Linked DNA regions of Alloalcanivorax dieselolei B5. The main gene of each other region encodes a partner of the protein of the gene in region 2 in a complex. Links are inferred from orthologs where the notes say so. Each region holds a gene or a part of one and is shown on either strand. Other genes may lie near its edges. The genes, in order: B5T_RS07500 and B5T_RS17385.

The links.
Region 1: the proteins of B5T_RS17385 (region 2) and B5T_RS07500 are in contact, whole or in part, in a crystal structure (PDB 1YFN), measured with the Escherichia coli proteins. The link is inferred for Alloalcanivorax dieselolei B5 from one-to-one orthologs.

The regions. Positions count from the first base shown.
Region 1 is NC_018691.1:1,631,053-1,646,226, reverse strand. The notes cover bases 5,889-8,864. They hold B5T_RS07500 (sigma-E factor negative regulatory protein), read right to left. Parts: upstream 7,684-8,864; coding sequence 7,093-7,683; downstream 5,889-7,092. Other genes in these bases: nadB (L-aspartate oxidase), read left to right, coding at 8,641-8,864; rpoE (RNA polymerase sigma factor RpoE), read right to left, coding at 7,688-8,272; B5T_RS07505 (MucB/RseB C-terminal domain-containing protein), read right to left, coding at 6,109-7,089; B5T_RS07510 (SoxR reducing system RseC family protein), read right to left, coding at 5,889-6,112. Also shown: GTPase Era, read right to left, coding at 1-329; rnc (ribonuclease III), read right to left, coding at 322-1,008; B5T_RS07530 (DUF4845 domain-containing protein), read right to left, coding at 1,005-1,382; lepB (signal peptidase I), read right to left, coding at 1,387-2,175; lepA (translation elongation factor 4), read right to left, coding at 2,175-3,974; B5T_RS07515 (DegQ family serine endoprotease), read right to left, coding at 4,129-5,598; more of B5T_RS07510, read right to left, coding at 5,651-5,888; more of nadB, read left to right, coding at 8,865-10,278; B5T_RS07485 (hypothetical protein), read right to left, coding at 10,262-10,696; B5T_RS07480 (FAD assembly factor SdhE), read right to left, coding at 10,656-10,913; CAF17-like 4Fe-4S cluster assembly/insertion protein YgfZ, read left to right, coding at 11,309-12,271; B5T_RS23010 (hypothetical protein), read right to left, coding at 12,397-12,609; B5T_RS07470 (NAD(P)H-dependent flavin oxidoreductase), read right to left, coding at 12,594-13,595; B5T_RS07465 (enoyl-CoA hydratase/isomerase family protein), read right to left, coding at 13,788-14,894; ung (uracil-DNA glycosylase), read right to left, coding at 15,011-15,174. UniProt on the Escherichia coli protein: An anti-sigma factor for extracytoplasmic function (ECF) sigma factor sigma-E (RpoE). ECF sigma factors are held in an inactive form by an anti-sigma factor until released by regulated intramembrane proteolysis (RIP).
Region 2 is NC_018691.1:3,902,309-3,917,322, forward strand. The notes cover bases 11,736-14,551. They hold B5T_RS17385 (ClpXP protease specificity-enhancing factor), read right to left. Parts: upstream 13,440-14,551; coding sequence 13,032-13,439; downstream 11,736-13,031. Other genes in these bases: B5T_RS17380 (LTA synthase family protein), read right to left, coding at 11,736-12,988; sspA (stringent starvation protein SspA), read right to left, coding at 13,518-14,156; B5T_RS17395 (cytochrome c1), read right to left, coding at 14,248-14,551. Outside these bases: B5T_RS17330 (mandelate racemase/muconate lactonizing enzyme family protein), read right to left, coding at 1-115; B5T_RS17335 (GntR family transcriptional regulator), read right to left, coding at 112-852; B5T_RS17340 (GMC family oxidoreductase), read left to right, coding at 963-2,582; B5T_RS17345 (aldehyde dehydrogenase family protein), read left to right, coding at 2,579-4,003; B5T_RS17350 (TRAP transporter substrate-binding protein), read left to right, coding at 4,024-5,079; B5T_RS22380 (TRAP transporter small permease), read left to right, coding at 5,135-5,608; B5T_RS17360 (TRAP transporter large permease), read left to right, coding at 5,605-6,906; B5T_RS17365 (AMP-binding protein), read left to right, coding at 7,071-8,630; B5T_RS17370 (SDR family NAD(P)-dependent oxidoreductase), read left to right, coding at 8,770-9,555; B5T_RS17375 (MFS transporter), read left to right, coding at 9,625-10,830; more of B5T_RS17380, read right to left, coding at 10,994-11,735; more of B5T_RS17395, read right to left, coding at 14,552-14,904; B5T_RS17400 (cytochrome b), read right to left, coding at 14,904-15,014. UniProt on the Escherichia coli protein: Enhances recognition of ssrA-tagged proteins by the ClpX-ClpP protease; the ssrA degradation tag (AANDENYALAA) is added trans-translationally to proteins that are stalled on the ribosome, freeing the ribosome and targeting stalled peptides for degradation.

The DNA.
Region 1 (15,174 bases), 2.3 Mb from region 2 along the record:
AATGACAGTACGTGCTCGTCACCTTCATTCCACTTGTCGCTGTCCACCATGAAACAGATGACATCCACATCGGACAACGCCGACATGGCCGCTTCGTTCATGGCCCGGTTGAGTGCCCGTTGCTGGCCGGTATGGATGCCCGGGGTATCGGCGAACACGATCTGGCAGTCGTCCCGGGTCAGAATGCCGTGGATACGGTGACGGGTGGTCTGCGGCTTACGCGAGGTGATACTCACCTTCTGGCCGATCAAATGGTTCATCAGCGTGGATTTGCCCACGTTGGGGCGGCCGATGATCGCCACCAGACCGCAGCGACGGGATTCACTCATAGGTCTGCTCCAGCCACTCCAGAGCCTGCTCCGCGGCCTGCTGCTCGGCACGCCGGCGGCTCGGGCCGCTGGCACGGAAGGTTTTCTTCAAGCCACTCAGTTCGCATTCCACCTCGAAGGATTGTTTCGGCGCCTGGCCGCTGATCGACAGCACGCCGTAGACGGGTAATTCATATTTGCGCGCCTGCAGCCATTCCTGCAAGCGGGTTTTGGCGTCCTTGCGCACGCTCTGCGGGCTGATCGCCGCCAGCCGGGCTTCGAACCAGCTCAGCACGACTTCGCGGCAGGCGTCTTCACCGCCATCAATGACCATGGCGCCGATCAGCGCTTCCAGGGTATCGGCCAGGATGGAGTCACGCCGGTGGCCGCCGCTTTTCAGCTCACCGCCGCCCAGAATCAGGTATTCCCCCAGACCCAGCTCGCGGGCCACTTCCGCCAGGGTCTGGCCACGCACCAGCGAGGCGCGCATGCGGGTCAGTTGCCCTTCCGCCGCGTCCGTAAAACGGTGGAACAGTTCGGTGGAAATGATCTGGCTGAGCTGGGCGTCACCGAGGAATTCCAGCCGCTCGTTATTGTGACGCCGGCTGACGCTGCGATGGGTCAACGCCAGTTCCAGCCGCTCCCCATCGCTGAAACGGTAGCCCAGGGCCTTTTCCAAACGCTCACGGTGTTCGATCACGGCGCCGCCGATTTGCTGAATGTGTCCTGGAACGTCATCACCACGGACACATTGTAGAACAGCGGCTCACGGACTTCGTAATCCACCGCCACCGAAACACGGCCGCCTTCCTTACTCACCACCAGGTCATTGGCGGTGATCGCATTGACCTGATTGATGATGAAACGCTTGCTCAGCGCGTCGCGGATTTCCCGCTCCGACATCAGCGCGGTCTTGCTGTCGCCAAGCAAGGAAACGGTCGCCGATTTGATGGTGTTGTACTCCATATACGCCGGCACCATGCGGAACGCGGCGGTGCCGAACACCGCCAGAACGATCAGCACCACGATCCAACCCAATAGGGAAAGCCCCCCCTGACGTGCGCGCCCTTTCATGTTGTTATGTCTCCACTTTGTCGATCGCGCCGTTGCGGGAGAAGCTGGGCAGCGAGAAGAACGGTTCCCAGTGCATCCAGATCAGGAACGCCTTGCCCACCACCAGATTCTCGGGGACGAAGCCCCAGAAACGGCTGTCGTTGCTGTTATCCCGGTTGTCACCCATGACAAAGTACTCCCCCTCGGGTACCTGCCACTTGCCCTGGGTGTTGCGGGGAATGACCTTGTCTCCGGTGTACGGATTGACCGGGCCTTCCTGGCGAATCAGATGCGAATGTTCGCCGAGCACCTCGATATACTCACGGCGCCACGCCTGACTGTTGCTACCGTTTTTGATCAGGTCGCGCCGCACCGCTTCACCGTTGACGTACACCACATTATCACGCACTTCCACTTCATCACCGGGGAGACCGATCACTCGTTTGATGAAATTCTGAGCACGGTTTTCCGGAAATTTGAACACCATCACATCACCGCGCTCCGGTTCGCCGGTCTCCAGGATCTTGGTGTTGGTCACCGGCAGGCGCAGCCCATAGGCGAATTTGTTGACCAGAATGAAGTCGTGCACTTCCAGGGTCGGCAGCATGGAGCCGGAGGGGATGGTGAACGGTTCCACCACGAAGGAGCGGATCACCAGCACCACGAAGAACACCGAAATCAACGAATTCGAAGTCTCCACCGTGCTGCCCAGACTTCCGCCTCTCTGACGCAGTTTAAACAGCCGGTCGAGTATCCATACCACCACGGTGACCAGCAGCGCCAGGGTCAACCAGAAGCCAATATCTATATCCATCAGTCATCCACCTTCAGCACGGCAAGGAAGGCCTCTTGGGGAATTTCCACGTTGCCCACCTGCTTCATCCGTTTCTTGCCCTCCTTCTGTTTCTGGAGGAGCTTCTTCTTACGAGACACGTCACCGCCGTAACACTTGGCGGTGACGTTCTTGCGCAGCGCCTTCACCGTCTGGCGGGCAATGATCTTGCTGCCGATGGCGGCCTGGATCGCCACGTCGAACATCTGCCGGGGCACCAGTTCCTTCATCTTCTCGATCAGCACCCGGCCGCGATGGGCGGATTGATCCAGGTGGCAGATCATCGCCAGCGCATCGACCTTGTCGCCGTTGATCAGCACGTCCACCCGCACCAGTTTGGTGGCCTGGAAACGCTCGAAGGCGTAGTCCAGGGAGGCGAAGCCCCGGCTCACCGACTTCAGCCGATCGAAGAAATCCAACACCACTTCGGCCATGGGAATGTCGTACACCAACGACACCTGCTTGCCCAGGTACTGCATGCCCTTCTGCTCACCGCGGCGCTCCACGCACAGGGTGATCACGTTGCCCACGTATTCCTGCGGCACCAGGATATTGACGCGGGCGATGGGCTCGCGGAATTCCTCGATCTTGTTGCCTTCGGGCAGCTTGGACGGGTTGTCCACGTACAGCAGGCTGCCGTCACTGAGCATCAATTCGTACACCACGGTGGGCGCCGTGGTGATCAGGTCCATGTCGTATTCCCGTTCCAGCCGCTCATGGATGATCTCCATGTGCAGCATGCCGAGGAAGCCGACGCGGAAGCCGAAGCCCAGCGCGTCCGAGGTTTCCGGCTCGTAGAACAGGGAGGCGTCGTTCAACGCCAGCTTGGACAGCGCGTCGCGGAAGTCCTCGTAGTCGTCCGCGGAGACCGGGAACATGCCGGCGTAGACCTGCGGTTTGACCTTCTGGAAGCCGGGCAGCGCCGGCACGTCCGGGCTGTTGGCGTGGGTCAGGGTATCGCCCACCGGCGCACCGTGAATGTCCTTGATGGTGGCGCTGACCCAGCCCACCTCGCCGGCTTCCAGATGCCGGGTTTCGGTGCGTTTGGGAGTGAAAATCCCCAGGCTGTCCACCACATGGGTCTGGCCGGTGGATTTGACCACGATCTTGTCGCCTTTCTTGAGGCGGCCGTGCTTGACCCGCACCAGACAGATCACGCCCATGTAGTTGTCGAACCAGGAATCGATGATCAGCGCCTGCAAACGGCCGCCGCGCTCCCCTTCCGGTGCCGGGATGCGCTCCACCAGTTGCTCGAGCAAATCATCGATACCGACACCGGTCTTGGCCGATACCCGGCAGGCGTCCATGGCGTTGATGCCGATGATCTCCTCGATTTCCTCGATCACCCGTTCCGGTTCCACCTGCGGCAGGTCGATCTTGTTCAGTACCGGCAGCACTTCCAGATCCTGCTCGATGGCGGTGTAACAGTTGGCCACCGACTGCGCTTCCACCCCCTGAGCGGCGTCCACCACCAGCAAGGCCCCCTCGCAGGCCGACAGCGAGCGGGACACCTCGTAGGAGAAGTCCACGTGGCCGGGGGTATCGATGAAGTTGAGCTGGTAGGTTTCCCCATTGCGAGCGGTGTAGTGCAGCGTCACGCTTTGCGCCTTGATGGTGATGCCGCGCTCGCGCTCAAGATCCATGGAATCGAGAACCTGCTCCTTCAGTTCCCGATCGCTGAGGCCGCCACAGGTCTGGATGAAGCGGTCCGCCAGGGTGGATTTGCCGTGATCGATGTGGGCGATGATGGAGAAGTTGCGAATATGGGTAATGTCGGTCACAAATTGCCGCCAGGGAACGAAACGATGGAGGGCGATTCTAGCGGATTATGCACCCGGCAACCAAAGTTGTTGGTCGCCGGGCGCCATAAACCGCATCAGGCAGGCCGATCGTGGTCCTTTCGTCCATGGAAAGGAATGGAAAGGACCGCGATGATCACTGCCCCAGCTTGAGGGCGATGAAGCGGGCGTTGCCGCCGCGGTTGACCAGGGCCGGCACGGTGCCCTGCTCGGGCAGGTTCTTGACGATGTCCTGCAAGGCGTCGATGTCCTTGACCGGCTGGTTATTGAGAGACACCAGAATATCGCCGCTGCGAACGCCCGCGGTGCGGGCCGGGCCCTCTTCCACCTTGGCGACGACGACACCGTGATCGGTCTTGGCGCGGGCCAGTTCGGCGGCGCTGGCGTCGCGCACCTGCAGGCCGAGCACGCCGCCCTGGGCATCCTCGCCACCACCGCCGGCGGCGGCCTGGCGCGGATCCTCGGGCAATTGGCCCACGGTCACGGACAAGTCTTTCTTGCCGCCGTCGCGCATCACCGTCAGGTCTACTTCGCTGTCCGGCTTGATGGTGCCGACCACCTTCGGCAGGTCACCGGAACGCTCGATCTGATGACCATCGAACTCGATGATCACGTCACCGGGTTGCAAACCCGCGGCGGCGGCCGGCGAGCCGTCCACCACCTGGGCCACCAGCGCCCCCATGGGCCGCTCCAGGCCGAAGGACTCGGCCAGATCCCGGTCCACCTCCTGGACCAGCACGCCGAGCCAGCCCCGGCTCACCTTGCCGGTGTCCTTGAGCTGTTCCACCACATCCATGGCCATGTCCATGGGGATGGCGAAGCTGAGCCCCATGTAACCGCCGGAGCGGCTGATGATCTGGGAATTGATACCCACCACTTCGCCGTTCAGATTGAACAACGGCCCGCCGCTGTTGCCAGGGTTGATGGCCACGTCGGTCTGGATAAACGGCACATAGTTGTCCGATGGCAGGCTGCGCCCCTTGGCGCTGACGATGCCGGCGGTCACCGAGCTGTCGAAGCCGAACGGCGCGCCAATGGCCAGCACCCATTCGCCCACCTTGAGATTTTCGGAGGAGCCGATGTTGACCACCGGCAAGTCGGAAGCCTCCACCTTGAGCAGGGCCAGGTCGCTCTGCTCATCGGCGCCCACCAGTTCGGCATCCAGCTCCCGGCGGTCCTGCAGGCGCACCACGATTTCGTCGGCGTCGGCGACCACGTGATTGTTGGTCAGCACATAGCCGTCGCTGGAGATGATGAAGCCGGAGCCCAGGGAGCGGACGTCCTCCTGTTCCGGCATGCCGCCGCCGAATTCATCGAAGAAGCGGCGGAAGAATTCCGGCAGCTGCTCCATTTGCTGTTGCCGGTCGCTGGCGTCACGGTGGGTGACGGTGCTGATGTTGACCACCGCCGGGCCCTCTTTCTCCACCAGCGCAGTGAAGTCCGGCAGGCCGGTGACCAGCGGCTGGGAAGACGGCTGCGCCTGGGTTGGCGAGGCCGCCTTGGGCTGTTCCGCCGGCGCCTGTTGTTGCTCCGAACCACCGCAACCGGCGATCACCAGCCCCACCGCCAGCAGCGGCGGCAACAAATAGTGTTGAATCATTCCCATGGAAAGCTCCCTGTGCATCGATGGAGTCTAGTGTGTCTTGTGCTGACAGCGGTTATGGCGAAACGATCCTGACCGCCCCATCCTCCCGCACCGGACGGCGGCGCAGGACCGTTGGTTGATACGCCCGGCCGCGATCACCGCGATCGCGCCAACGATTGATGATGAAACCCAGCAGCAGGCCCAGCACCCCGAACAGCGCGGCGCCGTCGAACGGCAACGGCAAGGCGCCGCCGAGCAAAGCGCCCGCAAACAGTAAAACCAGGGGTAAAGCGTAAACCCACAGAGCACCGCGCAGCAAAGCGCCTTCGGGAATGCCCACCACCACTTCCTCGTCGTCCTGGAAAGTGTCGCGGGTCAACACGCGAAGACGGGCACGCTGCCCGCCGCTTTGATTGATCAGACGATGGCCGCAGCCCTTACGGGCCTGGCAGGCATCACAGACACCGGCCCGCACGGTTTCCACCCAGATCGCGCCGGGCTCCCGTGCCACCACGCGCCCGTGCTCCTCGATCATTGCGCCGTGGAGACCTGTATTGATTGCATGACCCGTTCGGCCGTGGGCTGGGGGATTTCACCCACCAGGGTCATAAGGAAGGTAACTGGCCCGTTCTGGGTGTGGCGGCTGATCGCCACGGTGGGACCGACCCGGCTGACCCCCTCTTCGGGGCTGGCGCCGTCGGTGGCTTCGGCGAAAACGGTGAAGGTGGCGAGACCGTCACTGTAACTCTGTGCCGCCACCGGATCCGCCACCGTGTCGACACGGCGCCAGTCCTGATCCACGGCCTCGAAACCGCCGGGCAGCCACTGCGCCTCAATGACGAAATTACCGGGCCGGGAAGACGCCACGTTTTCCAGGGCCCGTTCGCTGTGGGTCTCGGGCACATCGAAGTCTGCCCGTTGCAGCCCGGGACTCAAATCCAGGGTGACGAATTCCACTCGCTCCAGCGCCAGGCCGTTGCCATCCACCATTTCCGACTTCAGCAGCAGTTTGCTTTCGTCATCCAGCCACAGCCGGTAACCGTAACGGTGGTTGTCCAGCGGCGCCACGCGCACGCGCAGGGTCGATCGGCCAGCGACGCGGCCGTCACCGTCGAGGAGAACGTTGTACTGGGAAGGGATGGCGCTCGCCAGCCGGTCCTGGAATTCCAGCGGGGAGCCGTCGGCGTCGTCGGAGATCCGGGTCAGGGTGCCGTTGGAATGCAGGCAAACCAGTTCCGGTCCACGCCGCAGCACTTCCACCAGGCGGCCGTCGAGATGGGTCAGACGCTGATATTGATGATCGTCGAAGACCGCATGACTCACCTCCATGGTGCTCACTTCGGCACCAAACTGATAGAGGAAACGGCCTTTATAGTTGAGTTGCCGGGACGCCTCGGACATGGATTGCAGCAGGGTCGCCGCGGGGGCTTCCTGAGCCGAGGCCGGCGGGGCGAGCAGCAGCGCCGGCAGCGGCGCGATCAGGGTCAGACCAAAAGCGAGGGTTCGCAGCATTCGTTAGCGTGCTCCGTTGCGGGCGTCCATGCTCACCAGACGGGCATAAGGCATCATGCCCTGCCCGCTGTGGCGCGCGGCGAACTCACTGTGCCGCATCAGCATGGCGTTGACCCGCGGCTGGGCCGCGTTGACCTGCACCGGCACCGCGCCGGCACCGCCACGGGCACTTTGCGACACCAGCGAAAGATCGCCGAACGGACGGCTCATGCGCTGATCATTGGCGGCCAGGGTGTTTTGCGGCGCGCCGGAAGACAGGGAAGAGCCGGAGGGCCCACTCCAGTACTGCCAGCCCACCACGGTGGCCGCGGCCACGGAGGCGGCCACCGCCACCCGGGCGAAACCACCCACCAGGCCGGACCGGCGCGCCGGCGCCGATTCCGCCGCCAGCGCCTCGGACAGACGCGCGTTAAAGGACGATGGCACCGGCCGAACCGCCTGGCCATGCATCACATCACGGGTGAGTTGCCAACGGGCCAGGGTATCCAGATCGCTCTCATCCAGCGTATCCAGATCCCGCAGCACCCGCCGCGTCTCGAATTCATTGGTTTCACCGTCCAGCAGGGCGGACAACACTTCAAAGTCCCGTTTCATGACCTCACCCTTTGTCTCCACGTTGCGACCCTAGCAGGGGCCGCACCGCCTCGTCGATGGCTTCCCGAGCCCGGAAGATGCGCGAACGCACCGTTCCCACCGGACATTCCATGACCACCGCGATGTCCTCATAGCTGAGGCCCTCGAATTCACGCAGGGTCACGGCGGTCTTGAGTTCCTGGGGCAGTGCCTCGATGGCCCGGTGGATTACTGCCTCCAGCTCCTCAGACAACACATGGGACTCAGGGGTTCCAATCTCGTGCAGGATTTCCGCACCACTGTACTGTTCCGCCTCGGCGGCATCCAGGTCGGTGCCCGGAGGACGGCGCCCCTGGGCCACCAGATGGTTCTTGGCGGTATTGACGGCGATGCGGTAAAGCCAGGTATAGAAGGCACTGTCACCGCGGAACCGCGGCAAGGCGCGCCAGGCTTTGATAAAGGCTTCCTGAGCCACGTCCTGGACCTCATCCTGGTCGCGGACGTAACGGCTGATGAGAGCGAAAATGCGTTGCTGGTACTTCAGTACCAACACTTCGAAGGCGCGCTGATCACCAATCTTGGCTTTTTTGACCAACTGTTCGTCGGACACCTAGCACTCCTTCGGGGTGGTCGTGGCAAGACGAGCGGCGGCATCCCGTCGGCACGGCACGCGCGGCGCATACCGACCAGGCGCCGATGGCCCTGTTTTTCCCGTCGTGAGCTGGTGTTGCAGAAGCACTGTGCCCCCCGGAACGTCGCGTTCTTCGCCTTGCCCTGGCCGTGCCGGAGCGAATTCGGCGCCGCCAGCCAGGATTGAAGCGCGGTATTGTAACAGGAGTTACCTGGACCGCTATACTGGCCTCCCTGAACATGGCCGGTTTTCACAATGGTTCAACAATTCACCTCCATAATCCGCCGCTTTGCGTATCGTCCCCGGTCACGGTGTCGAGCCGGCGGCGCGGATAACCGCGGATAGCTATGGCAACCTTTCATTACGACGTTCTGATCATCGGTTCCGGCGCCGCCGGCCTGACCGTGGCCCTGCGCCTGCCCGACGATGCCCGCGTGGCACTGCTTTCCAAGGGTGAACTGACCCACGCCAGCACCTATTACGCCCAGGGCGGCGTGGCGGCGGTGCTGGATGAATCCGATTCCATGGACAGCCATGTCCAGGACACCCATGTGGCCGGCGCCGGCCTGTGCCACGACGACGCGGTGCGGTTCACCGTGGAAAACGGCCCGGAAGCGATCCGCTGGCTGATTGAACAAGGGGTGGATTTCACCCGCATGCCCGGCGGCCAGGACGCGCCCCTGCCCTACCACTTGACCCGCGAAGGCGGCCACAGCCACCGGCGCATCATCCACGCCGCCGACGCCACCGGCGTGGCGATTTCCAGCACGCTGATCGACCGCGTCAAGGAAAAAACCAATGTGGAACGGTTCGAACACCGGGTGGCGGTGGACCTGATCACCCAGGTGCACAATGGCGAGCGGCGCTGCTGCGGCGCCTATGTGCACGATATCCGCAGCGGCGCAACCGATGTCATTCTGGCCCGCTCGGTGGTGCTGGCCACCGGCGGCGCCTCCAAGGTGTACCTGTACACTTCCAATCCGGACGTGGCCACCGGCGACGGCATCGCCATGGCCTGGCGCGCCGGCTGCCGGGTGGCGAACATGGAATTCATGCAGTTCCACCCCACCTGCCTGTACCACCCCAAGGCCAAGAGCTTCCTGATCACCGAGGCGATCCGTGGCGAAGGCGGCAAACTGCTGCTGCCCAACGGCGAACGTTTCATGCCGCGCTTCCATGAACGGGCGGAACTGGCGCCACGGGACGTGGTGGCCCGCGCCATCGACCACGAGATGAAGCGCCTGGGCGCCGACTGCCTGTATCTGGACATCAGCCACAAGCCGGCGGATTTCATCATCGAGCACTTCCCCACCGTCTACGCCAAGTGCCTGCAACTGGGTCTGGACATCACCCGCGATCCGATCCCGGTGGTGCCGGCGGCCCATTACACTTGCGGCGGGGTGATGATCAACGAGAACGGCGAAACCGACCTGCCCGGTCTGTACGCGCTGGGCGAAACCAGTTTCACCGGCCTGCACGGCGCCAACCGCATGGCCAGCAATTCCCTGCTGGAATGCCTGGTGTACGGCCGCTCCGTGGCCCGCCACATCAGCGAGCACCTTGCCGGTCTGCCGCTGCCGCGCGGCGCCGAGGAATGGGACGACAGCCTGGTCACCGACTCCGACGAAGACGTGGTGATCAGCCACAACTGGGATGAGTTGCGGCGCTTCATGTGGGACTACGTGGGCATCGTGCGTACGGTCAAACGGCTGGAGCGGGCGCAGCACCGAGTGGATTTGCTGCAGAAGGAAATCAGCGACTATTACAGCAACTACCACATCAGCAACGATCTGCTGGAGCTGCGCAACCTGGTGGTGATCGCCGACCTGATCATCCGCTCGGCGCTGCAGCGCCGGGAAAGCCGGGGCCTGCATTTCATGCGCGAGTTTCCCGGCCCCCAGGATCCGCCACGTGACAGCGTTCTGGTGCCGGACAACAGCCCCCTGCACGAGGGCGCCCTTTCGCCGGTCAGCGCCGCCGATTGAGCCAGAGCACCTGACGCAGCGGCGTGAGCGCCGCCTCCCCGGCCTGGTCGGCGAAGATCCAGACCCAGCCCCGGCCGGGGCAGCGCAGTGCCAGCCAGGACCCGGGCGTCCAGGCGCGGAACGGCGCCGTCACCGTGACCCTGTGCCCTTCCGAACCCCGATCCTCCAGATCCCCATTTTCCAACACCAGAGTCACTTCCGTGGCGGTCACCGCCACCGCCCTCACCTGCGGCGGCGTCCACTGCCACAACCCCCAGGCCAGCCCTACCAGCAGCGGCGGCAAGGCCCACGCCGGCACCGCGCTGTGCCACAGCGCCAGCGCGGCAATCAGCAAAGCGGCAAGGCGCAGACGGCGCGGCCAGGCCGAAGGACCCAGCTCAAGACGGGGTGGAAACGAGGCCGAGTATGTGCCGGACATAGGCGCGCAACTCCAGGTCTTGCGGTTCCGAACGGGCGGTGAACCACTCCAGCATGTCGACGTCCGCGCATTCCAGCAGTTTCGGGAACAGCGCCCGGTTGGCCTCGCTATCCTGCTCGAAGTGATGATCCAGATAGCCGTACAGCACCACCTCCACCTCGGAAGCGCCACGACGGCACTGCCAGCGATAACGACGTTTCAGATCGGCCAGCGACATGTCTTTCCCCAATACGATTGCAGGCGAGCAATTGTATGTCAGGCGACGTTCCGGCGATATGGTAAGAGCCTGTTTAAGGTCTCTACGCCACCGCGCCGGAGTTCATTTTTTCGTCAGGTCGTGATTCCGATTGTGCGGTGTAGTCATTCTACATAAACAAGCGTAATCGCGGCCTGGCGGAAAAAGGGGCCCGGCCCTTCGGGTTGCGCTGGAAAAGCCGCCAGACGACGCCCCGGCCTTTGACTTTGGACCCACCAGAGCCTGCAGTCCATGACGTCGTCTGGCGGCTTTTCCAGCGGCAACGCGGCGGCGTAGAGACCTTAAACAGGCTCTTCGGCTGACAGCACCCACCCCGATTCCCTATCATGTGTGACCAGCCAACAACCGGGAACACTATGAGCGCTTGGTCTTCTTTGATCGCTGAACTCTCCCCCGCCAACGGCGGCGTTACCACACCGGCCCTGGCGATCTGCGACCATCTGGCGGTGGTGCGGGTGCGCGGCGAGGAAGCGGGGTCCTATCTGCAAGGGCAACTCACCTGTGACCTGCAACGGATCGACCAGGGCGAGCACCATGCCGCCATGCATCTGTCGCTGAAAGGCCGGGGCCTGGTGAGCCTGCGCCTGATCCGCGATGACCAGGGCTATCTGATCCTGTGCCCGGCGACCATGGCCGAGACGGTGATCCGTTGCCTGGAAAAATACCGCCTGCGCGCCAAGGTGACGTTTGAAGTGGCGGAGGATCTGCGCGTGATCGGACTGGCCGGAGCGCTGGAGCAAACCGGCCTGCCGCTGCCGGAAGCAGGCCACGGCCGCCACCATGATGGCCTGACCCTGCTGCGTTATCCGCTCACCGAGCAATTGCTGGTGATCGGCGCTGACGACGCCCTGGCGGAACTGAGCCGGGCGCAACTTAAGCGGGCAAGCCGCACCCCGGTCGACGGCGAGGGCTGGCGTTTTCTCGATATCGGCGCCGGCGAAGGCCAGATCTACCCCGGCGGCGAGGATCTGTTCCTGCCCCAGGTGCTCAACTACGACCTGCTCGGCGGCGTCAGCTTCAACAAAGGCTGCTACACCGGCCAGGAAGTGGTGGCGCGCATGCACTTCAAGGGCAAGCTCAAGCAACGCATGGCCGCCTTCACCTACAACGGCCCGCCCCTCTCCCCGGGACAACCTCTGCGCAACACCGACGGCCGCGCCGTCGGCGAAGTGGTCGACAGCGCCCGCGGCGAACCCACCCCCCGCCTGCTCGCGGTGGTGCGTTTGGACCATGAAGGAGAGTTGTTCGCTGATGATCAGGCGCTGAACGTAACGTCGCTCGATTTGCCTTATGAGCTACCGAAGAAAGTTGACAGTTGATAGTGGACAACAAAAGCAGTTGACAGTGGACAGTTGACAGCGATAAAGACTGGACCAAAGCACACTTTGCGATCTTGCAAAGGCTATTTGCGAATTCACAACTTTCGAGTTCTGGCACTGCTCCATTATTTTTTCATCTTTATAAACCAAAAGGCCGCGCCTAAACCCTGGACGCGGCCTCTTTTCTCTCGGATCAATCTTTCCTTTCTGTGGGAGCTTGCTTGCAGGCGAATATTGCCAAACGCTGAAGCGAACCCCCATTCGCTTGCAGGCAAGCTTCCCACAGCGGCTAATTTTGTTTTTCGCTGTCCACTGTCAACTATCAACTGCTTTTCCATTCTTCTTCCAGCGTCCGCACCAACTCCGCCACCGGCATCTCCCGGGAACGGTGCGCGCCGGTGCCGGCCCAGAGGCTTTTCCAATCGGCGCCGGCGCCTTTGCGCAAGGGGGAGGTCAGGCGGTGTTGTTCCGGGTAGGGGGCAATGTCCTGGGGGGCGCGCTCATCCATCCAGGCGTTGGCCAGACCTCGTGCCCAGCGGCCGGACACCGCGCGGGTGACGCCGGTGGCGCCGGGGCCGGCGTCCGCCAGCCGTTGTTTCCAGACTTCCGCCGTGTCCGCTTCATGGCAGCGCAGAAACGCCGTGCCCAGTTGCGCGGCGGCGGCACCGGCACGCATCACCCGCGCCATGTCAGCGCCGTCCATCAAACCGCCGGCGGCGATCAACGGCAGCGACACCGCTTGCCGGCAGGCCGCCAGCAGAGCGTCCAGCGCCATGCCCGGTGCCAGCGGGTCGACGCTCCCGCGATGGCCGCCGGCTTCCTCGCCTTGCAGTACCACCGCATCGACGCCGTCCTCGGCCAGCGCTTGCGCTTCCGCCACGCTGGTGGCGGTGCCCACCAGGACGATACCGCGCGCGCGGCAGGCGTCCATGCGATCCCTGGGCAGACGGCCGAAGGTGTAGGAAAACACCGCCGGCCGCGCTTCCAGTACCGCTTCAAACTGCTCGTCAAAAGACGGCAGCGGCGCGAACTGTTCCGGCATGGCCACGCCGGCGGCGGCATAGCAGGAACGCAGCGCCGCCTTTGCGTTTACCACTTGTTCGGCGTCCGGCGTTTGCGACGGCGGGATAAACAGATTGATGGCGAACGCATCGCCGCCGGCGTCGCGCACCCCCCGGGCCGACTCGAGGATCGCGGCGCCGCTCAAATAGCCGGCGCCCACCGAACCGAGCGCGCCGGCCCGGCTCGCTTCGGCGACGAAACGGGCACCACTGATACCGCCGGCCATGGGCGCTTGAATCAAGCTGTAATGCTGGAAAGACATGCCTAGCTCCCTGCTTGGAACGAAGAAGGAGCCTAACCCTAACGCCCGGCGGCGCGGGGCACCAGCGCAATGCGGGCATACTCATTATCACTGGTATTTATGGGGCGGTTCGCCTGCAGGGCAGGCTCCTACAAAAAACTCGCTGACGAAGCCGCTGTAGGAGCCTGCCCTGCAGGCGAACCTTCCTGGAGCCTACAAATCCGCCAGCGGATGCTGCGGCGCCGGGTTTTTGAAGAAAGTGTCGATGTACCCCGCCGGCACCTCATGCACACTGCGGTGGCGGAAGCGCGGTTTGCCGTCCTTGTCGATCAGCAGCGCGCGCACGCCTTCACGGAAATCCGCGTGCAGCGCGCATTGCACCGACAGCGTCCATTCCATGCGGAACACATCCTCAAGCGACAGATAACGCGCCCGGCGCAGTTGCTCCCACACCAGGAAAGCGGTTTGCGGACAACCGCCGGTGAGGTTGGCGCGGGCCTTGTCCAGCCAGCTGTCGCACTCCTTCGCCGCCAGCAGGGTATCCACCACTTCCGGCAAGTCAGCGCCGTCGCACCAACGGTCGATAAGATTACGGCGCGCGCTGACGGCGCCGTCCAACTGCAGCGGATAGTGGGCAGCGTCGCGGAAGAAACGAAACAGCAGGGAGTTGTCGGCGGCGCGCTCGCCGGTGAAGCTCTGGCCGCCGAGATCGTCCAGCAGGTGCTCCGCGTCCTGGTCCAGGCAGCGGTCCGCCAGCCCCAGATCCAACGCGTCACGGGCATCGAGATGAACGCCGGTGAGGCCCAGAAACAAACCGGTACGGCCCGGCAGGCGATTGAGGAACCAACTGGCGCCCACGTCCGGGTACAGACCGATGTTGATTTCCGGCATACCAAGCCGGCTGTTTGCCGTCACCAGCCGGAAGGTGCTGCCTTGCATCAGGCCCATGCCGCCACCGAGCACCAGGCCGTCCGCCCAGCAGATCACCGGTACCGGCGAGCGGTGCAGGCGGTAGTCGAGCCGGTATTCGGCGGCGAAGTAAGCCTCCACTTCCGGGTTCCGGTCCTTGCCCGCGTGGCGCACCATGGCCCGGTGCAGGGCCACCACATCACCGCCGGCGCAAAACGCCTTGTCACCAGCGCCTTCCAGCCAGATCGCGACGATGTCGTCACGGTTTTGCCAGTCGTCCAGCCGCCGGCTCAGTGACTCGATCATCTCCAGACTGAGCGCATTGAGAGCGGCGGGGGCGTTAAGGGTGGCGCGGCCAATCACATGGCCGGAGGCGGTGGGCAATTCCTGAAACTGAACGGTGTCGGTCATGCCGGCACGGGCTCCTTTTTCCGATAGAAATCCCGATAGAAAAAGAATCGATTGGAGAAACCGTCGATCTGAAAAGTATCAAACCATGGAAAGCCCCCGGGTGTTGCAAAAAGCCGTTAAAGGGCCCAATCCACCGGGGTCTTGCCCTGTTGAATCAAATACTGGTTGGCACGGGAAAAATGGCCGCACCCGAGAAAACCGCGATGCGCCGACAGTGGCGACGGGTGCGGCGCGGTCAGCACGCAGTGGCGCCGACGGTCGATCAGGCGTCCTTTCTTTT
Region 2 (15,014 bases):
GTACCACCACCATCGGCCGGTCCATCATGGTGCCAAAGGAGGTTTCCACCGGGGTATCCAGGGGACACCGGTAGACAAAGCTATCGAGGGCGCGAATGGCGACCGGGTCGTTCATGCTTTCAGATCCATTTCCAGATGTATGTAATCGCCGCGGTAGGTGGCCTCGGCGACATAGATGATGGTGTTGTCGGCGTCCACCAGCACCCGGCGCACGTTGGCGATCGGGTCGCCCAGTGGCATGTCCAGCAGTCGCGCCACTTCCAGATCGGCCTTGGAAATGGTGATGCTCTGCTTGGCCTGCGCCACGGTCAGATCCAGGGACATCAGCACCGGCAGAATGATCTCGTTACGGAAACGCTTCTCCGCCTTCTTGAACACGCGCTTTTCGAGATAGATGGAGATCACGCAATACTTCACGCCCTGCCGGGCGTGCACCCGGCGCAGGTGCTGGTAGTGCGCGGCCGGGACACCGTCACTGTCGGTAAGGCTCGGCGGTGTACTGGAATCGGAGATGTTGGTGACCACCGGTGTGTCACCGCGATAAGCCTCCACCAGGGCGTTGAGGGTGGTTTCCACCTTCACCGGGTGCTGGTCCGCGCCGCCCTTGAGCACCAGGGTGCCGACGCCACGCTGTACCTTGATCAGACCGGAGCGGGCCAGCAACTGCAGCGCCTGGCGCACCGTCACCCGGGACACCGAAAACTCCTTCATCAGTACTTCGATGGGCGGCAGCATGCTGCCCTCCGCCCACACGCCCCGCCCGATCCGATAGCGGATGATGTCCGCCACCTGCAAGTAGAGCGGAATCGGGCTCGCGTTCATCAGCCCGCGATCGTCGTTGTGATCAGCCATCCATCCCTTCCCGGCAAATGCTTGACACGAAACCTAGCATGTGGAAACGTTCGCATCAACTGATGTCCTAACATTAGGACTTCATGACTTCTCATCCCAAGGAGTACACGGTGTCCGACAAACAATACGACTACATCGTGGTGGGCGCCGGTTCGGCCGGCTGCATCGTCGCGAACCGGCTGTCCGCGAACCGCGACAACCGGGTGCTGTTGCTGGAAGCGGGCGGCTGGGACCGCAATTTCTGGCTGCACTTTCCGGTGGGCTATTACCGCTCGATTTACGATACCCGGGTGGCGCGTCTGTTCGACACCGAGCCCTCCGAGGGCAGTGGCGGGCGCAATATCGTCTGGCCGCGGGGCAAGGTGATCGGCGGTTCCAGTTCCATCAACGGGCTGATCTTTATTCGCGGCCAGCGCGAGGATTTCGACAGCTGGGCCGAACAGGGTGCCACCGGCTGGTCCTACGACGAGGTGCTGCCGTACTTCCGCCGTCTGGAGCGCTACACCGGCCACGGCGACGCCAGCCGCGGCGACCGCGGTGAGTTGGGGGTCTCCGACATGCGCACCGACAACCCCGCCTGCCGCGCCTGGTTGCGCGCCGCCGAGCAATACGGCCTGCCCTTCAACCCGGACATGAACAGCGCCGACACTCGCGGCGTGGGCCCCTACCAACTGAGCCTCAAGGGCCGCTGGCGCTGCAGTTCCGCCAAGGCATTTCTGACGCCGATCAAGGACCGTCCCAACCTGACCATCGTCACCGAGGCACCCACCAATCGGGTGCTGTTCGAAGGCAACCGGGCGGTGGGCGTGGAATGGCGCCGGAACGGCGCCGTGCACCGGGCCGGCGCCAGCCGTGAAGTGATTCTGTGCGCCGGCGCCATCCAGACGCCACAACTGCTGCAGTTGTCCGGCGTCGGTCCCGCTGAATTGCTGCGCCGGCACGGTATCAAGCCGATTCATGACGCACCGGAGGTGGGCGCCAATCTGCAGGACCACTATCAGGTGCGGGCCATCTACCGGTTGAAGCGAAAGCTGTCGCTGAACACCGATGTGCGCAACCCAATCAAGCTGGCGAAGATGGGACTGGAATGGCTGCTGAACGCCTCCGGCTCCCTCACCGTGGGTGCCGGCCAGGTGGGCGGTAGCGCCTGCACTCGCTACGCCGACGGTGGCCGGCCGGATGTGCAGTTCAACGTGATGCCGCTGTCCGTGGACAAGCCGGGCACGCCGTTGCACCGCTACCCCGGTTTCACCGCTTCGGTGTGGCAGTGCCACCCGCGCTCCCGTGGCCAGGTGCGCATCGCCTCCGCCAACCCGGACGCCGCGCCGGTGATCGAGCCGCGCTATTTCTCCGATCCACACGACCGCAAGGTGATCGTCGAAGGCATGAAAATTCTCCGTGACATCGCCCGCCAACCGGCGTTCCGCGAACTCTGGGACGTGGAGATGGAACCCGGCGAGCAGGTGGACGGCGACGACGCCTTGTGGGAGTCCGCCCGGCAGCGCGGCGGCACCGTGTTCCATTGCGTCGGCACCTGCCGCATGGGCAGCGACGACGGCGCCGTGGTCGATCCACGCTTGCGCGTGCGCGGCGTGCGGGGCCTGCGCGTGGTGGACGCGTCGGTGATGCCCACGGTGACCTCCGCCAATACCAATGCGCCCTCACTGATGATCGGTGAAAAAGGCGCGGCCCTGATTCTTGAAGACGCCAACCCGGAGTCCCAACCATGAAATTTGATTACCGAAGCCATCTCGGAGGGGGCACGCCCTTCGATACCGTGAACCCGGCCCGCCCCGACCAGGTGGTGGGTGGTTACGCGGAAGTGACCGACCCGGACGCCGTGGACCGGGTGTTCAACCAGGCCGCCCGCGCCCAGGCCGAGTGGGCGGAGGTGCCACCGGTGGTGCGCGGCGACCGGCTGCTGGCATTCCTCGATGAGGTGGTGGCGAACGTGGACCGCATCGCCGAGGCCATCACCCTGGAACAGGGCAAGCCGCTCAATGAAGCACGCAATGAAACCCTCAAGGGCTGCGCCGAAGGCCGCTTCATGGCCGGCGAAGCGGCGCGTCAGCAACTGCAGACCACCGCCGCCGCCCGCCCACGGGTGCGCAATCTGATCCTGCGCCGTCCGCGCGGCACCCTGCTGGCCATCTGCCCGTGGAACTTCCCGGCGATGACACCGCTGCGCAAACTGTGCCCGGCCATCGCCTTCGGCAATGCGCTCGTGATCAAACCGTCCCAGTTCACCCCGGCGGCGGCCTTTCTGCTGGCGGAAATCGCCGCGCGACACTTCCCTGCCGGCCTGGTGCAGGTGCTGCCCTGCGGCGGCGCCTTCGCCAGCCAGCTCACCGCCGCCGGCCGCTTCGACGGGGTCAGCTTCACCGGCTCGGTGGCGGTGGGCCGCAAGGTCGGTCTGGCCGCCGCCGAGGGCCTGGTACCCGCGCAACTGGAGTTGGGCGGCAAGAATGGCGTGATCATCAATGACAGCGCCGACCTGGACGGCTGCCTGGACCAGGTGTTCGGCGCCGCGTTTCAAACCGGCGGGCAACGCTGCACCAGCCTCAGCCGGGTGATCGTGCAGCGGAATCTGCATCAGGCCGTGGTTCGGGGCCTCGCCGAACGGGCCCGGGGTCTGCGCCTGGGTGATGGCCTGGACGCTACCACCACCCTGGGCCCGCTGTGCAACGGTGCCCACTTCGACAGCGTCAAAACGCTCACCGCCCGCGCCGTGGACGAGGGCGCCACCCTGGTCACCGGCGGCGAGCCGGCCACCGTGCCCGGCTGCGAGGGCGGCTATTTCTTCGCCCCCACACTACTGGACAACGCCGGCGTGTCCGACACCGCCAGCCGTCAGGAAATCTTCGGCCCGGTGCTCTCGGTGCTGCCCTACGACGACGCCGATCAGGCGCTGACCATTCTCAACGACACCGAATACGGGCTCACTTCCAGCCTGTTCTCGGATTCCCATGCGCTGATCCAGCGCTTCCTGGACGAAAGCCGCAACGGAATGCTGCACGTGAACAACGGCACGGTGCCGGACGTGAACATGCCGTTCGGCGGCATGAAGCATTCCGGGCTGGGCGCTTACTCGGTGGGGGCTTCGGCGTCCGCCTTCTACACCATCGAACAGGCCGCTTACCTGGCCTGGTAAATAACAACAGGGTGATAATCATGAGAACAATCGCCAAACTGGCTGTGCTGGCCACCGTTTTATTGACCAACCCGGTGGCCGCCGACACCCCCAATCCGTTCGACTACCGGTCGGTGCCCAAGGAAGGTGATCAGATCACCATGCGGCTGGCCCACTCCCTGAATATGGAGTGGAGTTCGCAAACCGTGGCGCTGAAACGCTTCGCGGAACTGGTCGCCATCTACACCGACAACCGCATCCGCCCGGTGATCTTTCCAGGCTCGCAGTTGGGCAGCGAAAAGGAAATGCTGCAGCAGGCCCGTCAGGGCGTCATCCAGGTGACGATTCCCGCCACCAACAACATGGCCCAGGTAGCGCCCAGCCTGAACGTGCTGCTGCTACCCTATCTCACCCAGAGCACCGAGGAATCCAACTACCTGCTGGACCACATCACACCGGTGCTGCAACCGCGGGTGATCGAGGAAGCGGGTGTCCGCATTATCGGCTGGGAAAATACCGGCTGGCGGCATTTCTTCTACAACGCCCCGGAGCCCATCGAAACCCCGGCGGATCTGGCGCCGCTGAAAATGCGCGTGCCGCCCAACGCGATCATGCTCGGCACCTATAAATCCTGGAATGCGTCGCCGGCGCCGATCGCCTGGAACGAACTCTACAGCGCCCTGCAGCAAGGTGTGGTGGAAGGCGGCGACAGCCCGGTGAGCGACATTATCGGCATGAAGTTCGACGAAGTGATCGGACGCATTTCACGGCTGCACTACACCATCCTCACCCACCCCATCGTGGTGTCCGAGCGCTGGTTCCAGGACCTGGCGCCGGACTTGCAGAAAGCAGTATTGCGAGCTGGTCGCGAAACCACGAAATACGTGCGCTGGTGGCAGCCACTGGACGAGGCCCGCTGGTGGAAGCTGGCCGAGGAAGCCGGCGTCGAGATCACCGACATCAAGAACGAGACGCCCTGGGCGGAAAAAGCCCGCGCGGCCTGGCCCCACTATTACCCCCTGATCGGCAAGGACGGTGAGGACCTGACCAAGAAAGCGCTGGACATCCTCGAGTCCTATAAAGCGAGCAATCAATAAAACAATTCAGCCCGCGGTCAGGACGGCGCAGGCCGTTCCGACGGGAGACAAACTTATGTACAACCTGTTGAGAAAGTCCCAATTGGCGCTGTGCCACGCGTTGCTGTCGGGCATGGTGCTGGCGCTGCTGCTGCAGATCTTCGGCCGCAGTTTCAACGCCGGCCTGGAATGGACCGAGGAACTGTCCCGGTTCGCCTTTATCTCCTTCGTCTTTATCAGCGCCAGTTACTCCTCGCTGACCAGAGCGGACCTGCGCATCGGCGTCTTCGCCGACTGGCTGAGCCGGCGCCTGGGGCGGGGGCCGGTGGAAATCATGACCACGGCCCTGCTGCTGTTGTTTGACGTGCTGATGATCATCTACTGCTATCGCAACGTCATCGACGGCATTAAATACCCCAGTGTGTCGCCGGTGCTCGGTTTCAATACCAACTATCTGTTCGTGGTGTTGATCCTGGCGTTCGTGCTATCGGCGCTGGGCCGGCTGTTCGGCCGCAACGCTGGTGGCGAGGTCGGGGAGGGTCTGGCATGACTACCGTGCAATGGGTACTGATCATTATGCTGCCGGCACTGCTGCTGCTCGGCGTGCCGATCTACGCGGCGCTCGGTCTGACTGGCTTCGCCGCCGCCTGGTTTCTCGGCGCCGACCTGGTGTTCGCCGCGCAGAGTATTTTCAACGGCGTGGACAACTTCGCGCTGCTGGCGATTCCCGCCTTTATCCTGGCCGGCAACATTATGGAGAAAGGCGGCCTGACCCACGACATCATTCGTATCTTCCGGCGCATGTTCGGGCACATCCCCGGCAGCCTCGGCATGGTGACGATTCTGTCGTGCATGTTCTTCGCCGCGATTTCCGGCTCCGGCCCGGGCACCGTGGCGGCGATCGGGTCGATCATGATTCCGTCCATGGTGCGTTACGGCTACCCGGCACCCTACGCGGCCTCGGTCACCGCCACTGGCGGCACTCTGGGCATCCTGATTCCCCCCAGTAACCCGATGATCATCTACGCCATCATCGCCAATGTGTCGATCGCCGACGTATTCGCCGCCGGTCTGCTGCCCGGGCTGTTGATGGGCGTGGTGCTGGTATTCACCGCCTATGTGATGGCCAAACGTTCCGGTGCCGTGGTCAATCCGGTGCATGAGCAGGAGGACGAGAACGAGAGCCTGGGCGCGTTGATCTGGCACGCCAAATTCGCCCTGTTTTTGCCGGTGCTGATTCTTGGCGGCATCTACTCGGGCCTGTTCACCCCGGTGGAGGCTTCGGTGGTGGCGGTCTTTTACGCGCTGGTGGTGGCCCGTTTCGTGTATCGACAACTGGACGCCCGGGCACTGCACGAAGCCTTCGAGCAGACCCACCGCATCTCCGGCGCGCTGATGATCGTGGTCGCCTGCTCAGCGCTGCTGGCCAAGGTGATCACCCTGGAAACCATTCCACAGCAGATCTCCGTGGCCATGTCCGGTGTCTCCACCAATCCGCTGGTGATTCTGCTGTGGATCAACGTGTTCCTGATCCTGGTGGGCACCTTCATGGAAACCATGTCGGCGATCATCATCCTGGCGCCGATCCTAGTGCCGCTGGTCACCGCCTTCGGCATCAACCCGGTGCACTTCGGCATCATTCTGGTGACCAATATCCAGATCGCCTTCCTGACACCGCCGCTGGGGGTCAACCTGTTCGTGTCCAGTCAGATTTCCGGGGTACCTGTGGAGAAGATCATTCGCAGCATCTGGCCGTTCCTGCTGGCCCTGCTGGGGGTGCTGGCACTGGTGACCTTGTTCCCTCAACTCAGTCTCGCACTGCCGGAACTGCTCCGGTCTCTACGCTGATTCAGCCCCGCGGCGTTCTCATGGGGACGCCGCCTCCCCTCCCTCGAAACCACCGCTTCGTCGGTTCCGACGATGCTCACCCGCTGCCGCCCTCGCTAACGTAATACACCGACCCATCCGGCTCTCCGCCTGCCGCCCGACAACGACAACAATCAGGTGCCTCCATGACCGTCCCGCTGATGACGCTGAAATCCCTGTACACCGGTGCTCTGGCCCGTTTCGCGGACCGCTGCGCGCTGACCATGGGGGGGCACAGCCTCAGTTACGCCGAGCTGCAGCGCGGCAGCTTTCAGGTCGGCAACGCCCTCATCGACCTCGGCGTCACCCCCGGCACCCGGGTGGCGCTCGCCATGGCCAATTGCCTGGAGTTCGCGGTGGCGGCCCAGGGGGTGATTCAGGCCGGCGCCACCCGGGTGGCTTTGAACAGCATGCTCAGCGACGATGAGGTGCTCTATATTCTGGCGGACTCCAACACCCGGGTGGCCATCGTCGATGCTCAGCGTTTCGAGCTGCTCTCCCGTCACCGCGATCGCCTGCCGGAGCTGGAACAGGTGATCGCACTCGGACCGACGCGGGATTGCCCGTCGGACATGATGCCCTGGGATGATTTTCTCGCCTCCGGCAAGCCGGAGTACACCGACGTCAACGTGACACCGGATGATCTGGCCTTCATTCCCTACACCGGCGGCACCACGGGCAAGCCCAAGGGCGTCCTGCACAACCAACAAAACATTTATCTGAATCTGCTTTCCCACCAGATGGAGCTGGCACTGCAGGACGACGAGCGCTTCCTGCTTACCTCGCCTCTGCCCCATGCCGCTGGGAGTATCCTGATGGTCGGGTTGCTGAAAGGGGCTACCCATTACATCGAACCCGGATTCGATCCCGCCACCGTGATCCGCCGCATCAGCGAGGACAAGGTCACTCTCACCTTCATGGTACCCACCATGATTTACCGGCTGCTGGACTGGCTGGAGGCCAATCCGGAGCCCCGTCCGGATCTGAGTTCGCTGCGCACCATGCTGTACGGCGCCGCCCCGATCACGGTGGAGCGTCTGACTCAGGGCCTGGAAACCTTCGGGCCGGTGTTCATGCAGCTCTACGGCCAGTCGGAAGCGCCCAACTTTATCACCCGGTTGCGCCGGGAGGACCACAACCCGGCCCATCCGGAGCGGCTGCTCAGTTGCGGTCAGGCCGCGACCATGAGTCAGGTCCGTATCGTCGATGACAACGGGAAACCGGTGCCCGCGGGGGAAAGCGGCGAAGTGGCGGCACGCACGCCGTACAACATGCTCGGTTATCATGGCCTGCCGGAGAAAAGCGCCGAAACGCTGGTGGACGGCTGGCTGCACACCGGCGACATCGGACGGATGGACGCGGACGGTTATCTGTACCTGCTGGACCGCAAGAACGACATGATCATCAGCGGCGGCATGAACGTGTACACCTCGGAGGTGGAGAACGCCATCCAGCCGTACCCCGGTGTCGGCCAGGTGGCGGTGGTCGGCCTGCCCGATCCAGACTGGGGCGAGGCGGTGACCGCGTTCGTGGTCCCCGATGCCGGCGCCGAGCTGGACCTGGAAGCCCTGCTGCGCCACTGCAAAGGCGCGCTGTCCAAGTACAAGGTCCCCAAACAGATCCATCTGCTCGACAGCCTGCCGCTCACCGCTTACGGCAAACTGGACAAGAAAGCCCTTCGCCAGCAATGGGCGGCTGCTGTCTAGAGACTGCCGGCTTGGAGGCTGAAGCCACGGCAGTGACTGATTATTGGTCTTGGAGATATGAATTCGCGCTGTATTCGCTGCCAAGGCAGCGAATTGGCGTGTGGCGCAAACATCGTGAACCTGCAAGAGAGGTCCAAGCATGAGTAGCCTCACCGAATTGAGCCGTTCCCTGAACGGTGCCCGGGTCCTGGTGACCGGTGGCGCCAGCGGCATGGGACGAGCCACCGCCCGGGTGTTCGCCAGCGAGGGCGCGCGGGTTGCCGTTACCGACCGCGATGGTGACGGCGCCGGGCAGGTCGCCATGGAGATTCGCGACGCGGGTTTCCAGGCGCAAAGCTGGACCCTGGACGTGAGCGACGCCGCGGCGATCGAAGCGGTCACCGCCGAGGTGGCCGAAGCCTTTGGCGGCCTGGACATTCTCATCAACAATGCCGGGGTCTCCGGCTTCACCGCCATCTCGTCCTTGGCGGACGACTACGAGGCCACGTGGCACACCAGCCTGTCGATTCTGCTGACCGCCCAGCAACGCCTGGTGCGGGCCGCGCTGCCCCACCTGCGGGGCTCGCACCATCCCCGCATTGTCAATATCGCTTCCACCGAAGCGCTCGGCGCCACCGCCGAGAACAGCGCCTATGCCGCGGCCAAGGCCGGCGTCACCGGCCTGACCCGCGCCCTGGCGGTGGAGCTGGGCAAGGAAGGCATCACCGTCAATTGCATCTGCCCCGGCCCCATCGACACCGATATGACCGCGCGGATCGCGGACGAGCACAAGGCCATTTTCGCCAGACGGCGAACCGCTTTGCGACGCTATGGCGCCCCGGAAGAAGTGGCGCACATGACCGTCAGCCTGTGCCTGCCGGCGGCGTCCTACCTCACCGGCGCGGTGATTCCGGTGGACGGCGGTCTGATGGCACGCAACGCGTGATGGATAGGTTGCTTGTTTCGCTGATCACGCCGACCATGCTGGCCCGGCCCCACCAGAGTGATTGCCCCAATGCCGCGAACCGATAACAGGCCCAACCCTTTCGTCATGGCCGTGTCCGCCATGCTGGTGGCGCTGGTGGTGATTGTCTTCGCCCGCCTGGCCTACGGTCTGCTGTTGCCGGCCATGCGCGCCGATCTCGGGCTGAGCTACCGCCAGGCCGGCGCTCTGGGCACGGTCACCGCCCTGGGTTATCTGCTGTTCGTATTGCTTGGCGGTCTCGCGGCCAGCCGCTGGGGCGCCCGCAATACGGTGATTTTCGGTCTTGCCGCGGTGACCGTCGGCTTCGCCGGGCTGGCCGCCGCCAGCGACTATATTCTGATCGTGGTGCTGATGGCCTTGCTCGGCTTCGGCACCGCGTTCTGCTTCGCGCCCACGGTGTCTCTGCTGGCCACCTGGTACCCGGAGCGGCGCGGAATGATGATCGGCTGCATGACCGCCGGCGTCGGCGCGGGGATTTTCTTCATCGGGCTGCTGGTACCCTGGCTCTCCGATCTTTTCGGCGCGAACGGCTGGCGGGTGACCTGGGGGATTTTCGCCGCCGTTGCCGGCGCCGTCGGCTTACTGGTTCTGATGGCGGTGCGTGATCCGCCCGCCAGCGACGATGCCAACACGGCGCGGCCGCCCTCGGCGGACAAGTGGCTGATCTACCGGAATCCCCGGGTCATCATCATGGCGCTGGTGTACGGCATCATCGGCATGGTGTACATCACCCAGGCTCTGTTCATGGTCAGTTATGTGGTGGAATCCGGCTTCGACGAAACCATCGCGGGATGGCTGATGGCGATGATGGGGTTGCTCTCCGTCCTCAGCGGCCCGTTATGGGGCTCGCTGTCGGACCGCTGGGGGCGCGGCAATACCCTGAGCCTGGCCATGTCGGTGGTGACCGTTGCCATGGCACTGCCACTGGTCGATCAGAGCCTGCCTCTGTTCATCGCCCATTTCTTCTTCATGGGCTGCGCGGTCAATGGGGTCTTCACCCTGATCCAGGCCGCCAGTACCGACCAGGTGGCACCGCGTTACATTCCCATCGCGTTCAGTTATGTCACCCTGTTCTTCGCCGGCGGACAACTTATCGGCCCGGCGGTGGCGGGCTGGCTGATCGAAACGCCGGGAGGCTTCCCGCTCGCCATCGGCTTTACCTGCTTCTGGCTGATCGTCGGCTTGTTTCTGACTCAGCGTATTCGCCGGTTCCCGGCTGATGTGGCGGTGTCCTGAAGACCGCTTAAACACATCGCTTCCCACAGCGGGTACTACGAAGCCGCTGTAGGAGCTTGCCCTGCAAGCGAATGGGCACCCATTTCCAAAAGGAAATTCGCTTGCAGGGCAAGCTCCTACAGCGGCCTTGTAGCAACCTTTGAGTTTATGTCTCCAAGCCGCACTAAGGCCGATTATGGTGGAGCATATAACGCCCCGCCTGATACAGCCCTTCCAGCAGTTCCTTGCGGTCCTGGAACACCTCCGGCTGGTCCACGCCGACATCCGCTTCCAGGCGCGGATCCTTCAGATCGTAAAGCCGCGCGTTGTCACCGTCGTAGTACATGCTCAGGTGATAATCCTCGCCAACCAGGCCGATTAACGGCCGGTGGGAACGGTCACCGCCAAAGGTGATCGCGTATGAGGGGCCCTCGATATCCAGCAGATCCCGCCCCATGGTGCGGTTCTCATACGGCAGCCCGACCAGCCCCAGCGCCATCGGCATGATATCCACCAGGCTGGCGGGGCGCTCAATCACCCGGTGCTCACCAATGACGTCCGGGCCGTAGATGATCAACGGCACATGATGCTTGTCCAGCAGCAGGGACTCGCTGTAACCCATGTGTTGGGATGGCTCGGAGCGGTCGTTATGGTCGCCGTACAGAATGAAGATGGTGTTGTCCGCGTAATGGGAATTAGCCACCAGGTCATTCAGGTAGTAACCGATGTTGTAGTCCAACAGGCGCACCGCGTTGTACTGATCGTTGCCGAGGAAGCTGTGCTGGCGCACTTTGTCTTCCGGCGGATTGATCACCTCGAAGTTGGAATCATCATCGGGAATGGTGAACGGCCGATGGTTGCCGGCGGTCTGGATGAAGGCAATGAACGGCTTGTCCGGATCCAGTTGGTCCAGGCGCTGGTGAGCGGCCTTGAACAGATCCCGGTCCGAGATGCCCCAGACATCAATGTTGGGGGCGTCGTAGTCTCCGGCCTCCCACAACTCCAGATCCTGAATGTTGTTCTTCAATACGCCACGGATATTGGCCCAGCCGGCGGAACCGCCTATGAAATAGAGGCGCTCGTAGCCTTTAAAAGCGTTGACCAGGGTGTACTGATTGACGATCTGCGGATCCCGGGATGCGGTGGAGCCACCCCAGGTAATGTCGGGAATCCCGGTCACCAGACCAAACACGGTGCGGGCGGTACCGCTGGAGGGCACCATGAAATTGGGGAAGAACAGCCCCTCATTACCGAGACGGTCCAGATTGGGCGTGGCTTCCATGGGGTTGCCAAACAGCCCCATGCGGTTGGCGCCCATGGATTCCAGGTGAATCAGAACCACATTGGGTGGCCGTTGCGGTGCCTGCCCCGGCACCGACCGGGCGAACGTCATGGTCTCGGGGTCCGGATTGCTCACCCCCAGGTATTCCGCCACCCGTTGATAGCGCTGCGCCAGCAGCTCATCGTCATGTTCCCGGGTACCGGTGGTGTAGGTGTCGTAAAAGAAAATCGCCGGGTTCAACCCCAGGGACGCCACCTGCAGATTGTTGGAAAAGTAGGCGTCACTCCAGCGCAGCGGCACGGTGCCGGTTTGCCCCATGATCCCCAGAGCGTACAGATAGATACCCAACGCCACGGCGATGGTGCCACCCAACCAGCCCCGCCCCGGCGCCGGGCGGCGCGCGAAGGCGGCAATCGGCTTGCGCCCCAACCAGGCTCCCACCGCCAGCGTCACCAGCAGCAGCAGCGCCAGCCAGACCACCGGGTAGCTCTCCCACACCATCTGCAGGGAATCCCCACGGTTGGTCAGGAAACGCAACACAGAGCTGTTCAGGCGTTCTTCCAGATAGCTGTAGTGGGCGAAATCCGCGATGTAAACGAAACAGGCCACGGCGGAGGCCAGAGCCAGCCAGGCCACCGCCAGTTTGCGGGCCAGCTGTCCGCGGCGCAGACCGAACAGGCCCGGCAGCAGGCTGAGAATGGCCACCGGCAGAACAATCAGCAGGGCCAAACGCAAGTCGAAGCGGACACCAATGCCGAAGGCATGCCAGAGTTCTTGCGAAGGCAGTTCCAGGCCGGAAAGGAAAAACCAGAAGAACGCCCCCCTCAGTACCACGAAAACCAGGAAGAACGCGGCAACCAGGCTCAGGATCAATCGCACACGTGGCGAAAACAGCATACAGGCTCCACAATCAGATGCGGGTTGTCGGGGTCGGCGGCGCTTATTTCACCACACGTAAACGCGGGCCCTTGTCGGGGCCTTTGTCAGGACCATTGTCATCGGGGCCGTCTTCGGGGGGATCCGGGGGTGGATCTATGGGCTCGAACGCCATGCCCTGGCCGTTCTCGCGGGCGAAAATCGCGATCACCGCGCCCACCGGCACTCTGAGATGATGCGGCACGCCGCCGAAACGGGCAGAAAAGACGATTTCATCGTTGCCCGCCACGAACTGGGTCACGGCCCGGGGAGCCACGTTCAGTACGATCTGGCCATCCTTGACGAATTCCTGCGGCACTTCGGTGCCGGGATAGCCCGCGTCCACCGCCAGATGAGGGGTGAGACCGTTATCGCATATCCACTCATGGGTGGCGCGGATCAAATAGGGCCGGTTGGAAGTCATTTCGGACATAACAGCAGGGCTTTTCCGATGGATACGGCCGCGCTCCGGCGGCAAAAAAAGCCCGTGCGCGGGGGCACGGGCCGGAGTTCACAGCGCCAGGCGCATTTCCCGCTCAGCTTCGGTCAGGCTGGCCTGGAAGCTGTCACGGTCAAACAGGCGCTCGGCGTAATCCAGCAGCGGCTTGGCCTGCTTGGCGGGCAGGTCCACACCCAGAACGGGCAACCGCCACAAAATCGGCGCCACCACGCAGTCCACCAGGGTGAATTCCTCGCTCATGAAGAACGGCAGCTCATTGAAGATCGGCGCGGTGGCGATCATTCCTTCGCGCAGTTCCTTGCGGCGCTTGTTCAAAGCGGCGTCTTTCTCCTCGCCCAGCACCAGGGCGTCCACATGGCCACACCAGTCACGCTCGATACGGTGCACCAGCAGACGACTCTGCGCCCGCGCCACCGGATACACCGGCAGCAACGGCGGATGCGGGAAGCGCTCGTCCAGATACTCCATGATCACCGTGGACTGATACAGGGTCAGCTCACGGTCCACCAGGGTCGGGACCTCGTTATACGGATTCAGGGCCGCCAGATCTTCCGGTTTGTCCCGGCTGTCCACGTCCACGATATCCACGGTTACGCCCTTCTCCGCCAGGACAATACGCACCCGGTGGCTGTAGTGATCGTCCGGGGAAGAGAAGAAAGTCATTGAGGAACGTTTGGTCACCACGCCCATGGTCGAGTCATCTCCAAGCATCATCTAATAACACAAACAGGGTAGCCGCTTGCGCGGTTACCCTGTTGCAGGCTGGATCAACGTTCGTGGATCAGTGAACGTCTTTCCAGTATTCCTTCTTCAGCAGGTACGCCGGTACGAGAAGGATAGCAAGGAACACGAGCACGTAAACACCAATCCGCTCACGGGTGGGCGCAATCGGCTCCGCCGCGTAAGTGAGGAAGTTGGTGATATCGCCCATGGCGGCCTTGAATTCCTCTTCATCCAGGGCTTCCTGCATACCGGCCATCACATGCGGCATGCCGACGTTCGGGAACACCTTGTTGTTGTAACCGAACGGACGGGATTCATCCTCATAGAAGCCGATCAGATAAGAATACAGCCAATCCGGGGATTGCAGGCGCGCTTCCAGGGTCAGATCCGGCGGCGCGGTCCCGAACCACTTCTTGGCGTCTTCCTTATCCATGGCGTTCTGCATCGGATCACCAATCTTATCACTGGTGAAGTTCATATACTTCAGTACCAGCTCATCCGGGATACCCAGGTCGTCGCCCATACGACCGTAACGCAGATATTCCAGACTATGACAACCCATGCAGTAATTGACATAAAGCTTGGCACCGTTCTGCAGGCTCACTTTGTCCTGCAGATTGACCGGAGCCTTCTCATACTCAGCGTCATGACCACCGGCGGCCACGGCCAATACCGGCAAACAGCTGAACAAAATGGCGGCAAAAAGCTTCTTCATCAGTGACCCCCCGTGACGCGCTCAGGTACCGGCTTGGATTTTTCGAATCGATGGCCGAATGGCAGTATCACGATGAAGAACAGGAAGTAATACACCGTGCCGATCTGCGC